DNA from 2 places in the Pantoea sp. F_5 genome. Region 2 is predicted to be linked to the other one. Evidence: predicted binding sites of a transcription regulator. Region 2 holds the regulator's gene; the other holds the start of a gene.
What was found. The regulator LexA, encoded in region 2, represses DNA repair genes until DNA is damaged. The targets are predictions, from matches to a motif close to TNCTGTATGTACATACAGNA.

Region 1: mutH (DNA mismatch repair endonuclease MutH) is a predicted target of LexA. The motif match lies at 1,762-1,781, and genes of this name have one in related genera.

Annotation. Positions count from the first base shown of each region.
Region 1 covers NZ_VWUO01000003.1:290,509-293,547, reverse strand. The annotation lists gene ptsP (phosphoenolpyruvate--protein phosphotransferase) at 1-788, opposite strand, end outside; gene rppH (RNA pyrophosphohydrolase) at 801-1,328, opposite strand; gene mutH (DNA mismatch repair endonuclease MutH) at 2,013-2,690, shown strand; gene F3I44_RS06040 (TerC family protein) at 2,791-3,039, shown strand, end outside.
Region 2 covers NZ_VWUO01000008.1:195,583-198,621, forward strand. The annotation lists partial or broken gene F3I44_RS12975 (CsbD family protein) at 1-46, opposite strand, end outside; gene dinF (MATE family efflux transporter DinF) at 206-1,528, opposite strand; gene lexA (transcriptional repressor LexA) at 1,628-2,242, opposite strand; gene F3I44_RS12990 (diacylglycerol kinase) at 2,348-2,716, opposite strand; gene plsB (glycerol-3-phosphate 1-O-acyltransferase PlsB) at 2,844-3,039, shown strand, end outside.

The DNA of each region.
Region 1 (3,039 bases), on a different contig from region 2:
TCGATCTCGTCGAACAGACCTTTCTTCAGCCGGGCATCGGTTAACAGGTGAGAGTAGAGATCGAAAATGGCCGCGCTCTCTTTCTGGGCGCTGGCGCTGAAGCGTTTGCTGAATCGGCGGAATTCACTGGCCGCTTCGCTCATGGCAAGCGACAGACGCTCACGTTCACGCTGCACATCCAGCGTTGAGGCGGCCGAAACCTGATCGAGCAGAGGCTGCGTCTCATCGACCCAGCCGGGTGCCACTGCTACACCGGGCGCTGCCGCAATCGCGCGCACCCGCGTCTGCCGGAACTGACCAAATAGCTGGCCCATCTGAGACTGCGACAGCAGCGCCGCCATCTGAGTGGCGAGCGTAACCAGGAATGACTCTTCGCTTTCATCAAACTGACGATGTTCGCGCTGCTGCACCACCAGCACGCCAAGAAGCTGGCGGCGGCTGATAATGGGCACGCCGAGGAAGGAGCGATAACGCTCCTCTTTGACTGCGGGGATATATTTAAAGCTGGGGTGACTCTGGGCGTCAGCAAGGTTAATCGGTTCGGCCAGACGGCCCACTAAACCGACGATACCTTCGTCAAACGCCAGTGTCACGGTGCGGCCACGCGGTTTTTTGAGGCCGCGCGTCGCCATCAGGTAATAGCAGCGACGATCGTGATCGGCGAGGTAAACAGAACAGACTTCCGTATCCATCGCCAGACAGATCTCATTGACCAGGATGTCGAGTGCTTCATTGAGACGCGGTGCACTCGCCACTTTTTCTACAATTTCGCGCAACTGAGTGAGCATAAAGGGCGTGGCCTATCCTCTCTTACGTCGATGGGCAGGATTATTTCGCTGCCCCGCACTCTCCTGCATAGACATCACCACGCCAGCGAATTCCTTCATTACCCGACGATAGACATCGCGCTTAAAGGAGACAACCTGACGCACCGGATACCAGAAACTGACCCAGCGCCAGCCGTCAAATTCCGGCGTGCTGCTGTGCTGCACATTGATATCCGCGTCATTACACATTAACTGCAGAAGAAACCACTTTTGTTTCTGGCCGATACATACCGGCTTTGTGTCCCAACGCACCAAACGTTTTGGCAACTTGTAACGTAACCAGTTACGGGTAGAGGCAAGTATTCGAACATCTTTCCTGTGTAATCCAACCTCTTCGAACAGTTCGCGATACATCGCCTGTTCTGCGGTTTCACCGGGATTGATGCCTCCCTGAGGAAATTGCCAGGAATGCTGTCCAAAGCGCCTGGCCCATAACACTTGTCCCTGCCGGTTACAGATTACGATACCAACATTCGGGCGGTAGCCATCATCATCGATCACCGGACTACCTCAAAGCAAAATTTGAATGGCCTGATTGTTTCACACTCCTTACAGGCGGTAAACCACTGGATTCATGGGGGGTTGAGCCATTAATAGCGGGATAACTCACAGAAAAGGGCAAAGTTATAAACAAAAACCGCAAAAAATATCGATCTTATTCACCTTTTCTGTGGATAGCTTTGTGCAGAACGCGGGAGTTAACTGAATAACCCCGCCATCGCACCCGGGAGAGCCGAAAAGAGTTAATTTATTATTTGTTTGATTATAAAGGAAATTAATGAAAAGTCCTGCTTCAGAAGCTTTCTATAAACAGCGAATATTTTTACGCCCACATACAATTGATTAAATTATAATCACATCGCTTTTTATCCACAGATAATCGCTCATCGTTAGGTCAGAGCGGTGAAATTATGCTCAGATAACGAAAAGTCAAGGCTGTAAATGGAACCAGTACTGCAAAGATAAGGGGGTTATCCCACTTTTCTGTGGATAACCGGGCTGGAGATCCTGTTCATTGTTGCGGGTAAGCTGGGATAACCCTGGCTCATCGCCGATAGCGCAAGGCCAATCCACTCAAAAAAGCATGATCTATCATGTTATTATCGAGCCCGGACACGATTCATTTTAGCGGGACAACTTACTTATCCGCACCTGTACAAATTTTAATCATTGTGAGTTATCAACATGCGTTATCCACCAGGACCACCCGAAGATGAAGCCAGCCTGCTGGCACGCGCGCAGGATTTAGCCGGATTACCTATGGAAACCCTGGCTGCACGTGCCGGTCTGCCCATGCCTGTGGATCTTAAACGCGATAAAGGCTGGGTCGGCATGCTGCTGGAGTGGCACCTTGGGGCGAGCGCGGGCAGCAAAGCGGAACAGGACTTTGCCCATCTGGGTATCGAACTGAAAACCATCCCGATTGATGCACAGGGTAAACCGCTGGAAACGACCTTTGTCTGTGTCGCACCGCTGACCGGTAACAGCGGCGTGACCTGGCTCACCAGCCATGTGCGTCACAAGCTGGCGCGGGTGTTGTGGATCCCGGTTGAAGGTGGGCGTGAAATTCCGCTGCGGGAACGTCGTGTCGGTGCGCCGCTGTTATGGAGCCCGAATGCGGAAGAAGATGAGATGTTGCGTCAGGACTGGGAAGAACTGATGGATATGATCGTGCTGGGGCGCGTTGAGCAGATTACCGCGCGGCATGGTGCCTGGCTGCAAATCCGGCCCAAAGCCGCCAACAGTAAGGCACTGACCGAGGGAATTGGCGATCAGGGCCAGCCCATCATGACACTGCCGCGCGGCTTCTACCTGAAGAAGAGCTTCACCGGTCCCCTGCTGGCGCGCCATTTTCTCCTGTAAATCGCTTACCCTGCGCGACCAGCGTCGCAATTTTGTGGGAGATTGGCGAATTCAATGCGTATAATCGCCGTTTACTTTTCGTTTAGGATTGAATGCCGGTATGTTTGAGTGGATTTCCGATCCCAACGCCTGGCTGGCGCTGGGCACCCTGACCATCCTTGAGGTGGTGCTGGGTATTGATAACATTATTTTCCTGTCGCTGGTGGTCGCTAAACTACCAAAACACCAGCAAGCCAGTGCACGCCGCATTGGTCTGATGGGGGCGATGTTAATGCGTCTTGGCCTGCTGGCTTCCATCGCATGGGTCGCCCGTCTGACTAATCCGCTGTTTACGCTGATGGATCATGCG
Region 2 (3,039 bases):
TTTTACCTTTGAACTGCTTCCAGTTGCCGCTCGCTTCGTCTTTATTCTTGGCAGACCTCCAATCCTCAGGGTTTAATGATTATCTTGCTACTTTACAAAATAACAATACAAAGCGCTGGTTAACTGCGCCGGATAAAGTTAATTATAGTAGCAATTTTCAAAACCCTGGAATAATACAGAATAGTCTGTATCCACCTCTACAGCATCAGGCATCAAACCAGCTGTTCTGACGCCAGTGCCTGCGCCAGATGAGCCACAGTGACAGACCGCGCAGCGCCAGGAAAACCGTTACCGCCAGCCACAGTCCGTGATTGCCCAGCGCCGGTACGCTCAGCAGCGTCAGAAAGTAGCCTGCTGCTGCCATCACCATGCTGTTACGCATCTCACGTCCACGCGTTGCGCCGATAAACATCCCATCCAGCAGATAACACCAGACGCCGATCAGCGGCATAACGATCTGCCAGACCAGATAGCGGTCAGCACTCTGTTGCAGCGAAGGAAGAGAGGTCAACAGGGTAACAATCTGCGGGCCAGCAATGGCATAGATCAGCGAGAAGAACAGCGCCACCACAACTGCCTGTCGACAGGCAGAGTGCCAGACGCGCAGCAGTTTGCCGCCATCTTTTGCACCATGCGCCTCGCCAGCAAACGCTTCAACCGCGTAGGCAAAGCCATCCAGCGCATAGGCCGTGAACGTAATGAACATCAGCAATACCGCGTTGACCGCCACCACATCCGGGCCCAGCCGCGCGCCCAGCACGGTCAGCGAGGCAAAACAGAGTTGCAGCATCAATGAGCGCAGCATGATATCCCGGTTCAGCCGCAGCAGCCGGCCGCTGTCTCCGCGCCAGCTCTGCTTCAGCAGGCTCAGGGGAATACCGCGCAGCTTCAGGACCCGCCAGACCATGATGCTGCCGACACCCAGTGTAATATACTCCGCCAGCGCCGTGGCGGTTGCCGCACCCGCGACACCCCAGTGCAGCCCCATCACCAGCCAGAGATCGAGCACAATATTAACCAGATTGCCCACCACCAGCAGGATCACCGGCGCGCGCGCATATTGCACGCCCAGCAGCCAGCCCAGAATGACCAGATTTGCCAGCGTAGCAGGCGCACTGAGCCAGCGAATCTGAATAAACAGCGCCGCCTGTTCCAGTACCGCGGGATTACCGCCAACCAGATGGGTCGCCAGCTGAATAATCGGATAACGTAAAGCGATGAACAGTACACCTGCCAGCAGCGCAATAATCAGCGGCTGAGTCAGCGCGCGTGCCAGCGCGGTTTTATCGCCCGCACCAAACGCCTGTGCCGTCAGGCCAGTTGTACTCATTCGAAGGAAAAGCAGCAGCATAAAGAGGAAGCTGGTCACCGTGGTCCCGACCGCAACCCCGCCAAGATAGACGGGGCTGTCGAGATGACCAATGACTGCAGTATCGACCACCCCCAGTAAGGGAACAGTGATATTTGAAAGGATCATCGGCAGCGCAAGCCGCCAGAGGTTTTTATCGGTTGCCGTAATAAAGCGCATTCGCCGTTCCGTGCTCGGTGTCGCTGCGCAAAACAGGCAGCGACAAAATTAGGGCAGACAGAATAGCATCAGTAAAGGCGAATGCACGCCGGCCTCAAATCAGAGCCACTCGCCGTTGCGTACCACGCCAACCGCCAGACCTTCGATGGTCAGGGACTGTGCACGGGTATCGACAACAATCGGGTCGAAGTCGCTGTTTTCAGGCAGCAGATGCACGATAGCACCCTGCTTTTTCCAGCGCTTAACGGTGACTTCATCATCAATGCGGGCAACGACAACCTGGCCGTTGCGCACATCCTGGGTTTTATGTACCGCGAGCAGGTCGCCATCCATAATCCCGATATCTTTCATCGACATTCCGCTGACGCGCAGCAGGAAGTCAGCAGACGGCTTAAACAGGCCCGGATCCACTTTATAGTGGGTTTCGATATGTTCCTGCGCCATGATCGGCTCACCGGCAGCAACCCGGCCAATCAACGGTATGCCTTCTGAGGCTTCTTCTTCCATTAGCAGACGAATGCCGCGCGATGCACCGGAAACGATCTCGATGACGCCTTTACGCGCCAGCGCTTTCAGGTGCTCTTCTGCCGCATTCGGTGAGCGGAAGCCCAGTTGTGCAGCAATCTCTGCGCGCGTAGGCGGCATGCCTGTTGAAGAAATATGGTCGCGAATCAGGTCATAGACCTGCTGCTGCCTGCTGGTTAATGCTTTCATCCCGCCCCCTGGTTGTTTATACAGTCGCTGTGAGTATATACAGGTATTGGCGAAATGGAAACCGATTGTCAGGCAAAACGCGGCTTCTGGCGCGATATGGAACGCTTATCGCAAATGTGTCCAGAGCAGCGCGATCCAGACAAACAGTGCCAGTAAGATGCTGATCAGTACCGCCGCAGAGCCCATATCTTTGGCCCGGCCTGCCAGCGGATGATGCTCCTGACCGATGCGATCGACCACCGCTTCAATGGCGCTATTGAGGATTTCGACGATGACCACCAGCACCACCGACCCAATCATCAGGATGCGCGAGATCACATCGACATCCAGCCAGCAGGCGATAATGATCGCCGCCAGCGCAGCCAGGGCTTCCTGACGAAACGCCGCTTCATGTTGCCACGCGGCACGCAGCCCCTGCCAGGAGTAACCTGCGGCTTTTACTATTCTGATAAGTCCGGTGGCATTATTTGCCATGTGTGGGAACCCTTTTATCGGATTGACGTCAATGTCTGGGCTGCGTGCATTTGGCACCACCACAGATCTTCGCTGCACTTTCTGGTATGCTTGCGGCGCTTTGCTAACAAGAGGCTTCATGTTGTCTATGTCAGGTTGGCGTAAACTTTATTATAAATTGCTTAATTTACCACTCTCGTTTCTGGTAAAGAGTAAGGCCATTCCGGCCGATCCCGTGTCTGAACATGGTCTGGATCCGACCCGACCTATTATGTATGTTTTGCCTTACGATTCGAAGGCTGACTTACTGACTTTGCGCGCGCAGTGTCTGCGGCATCATCTGC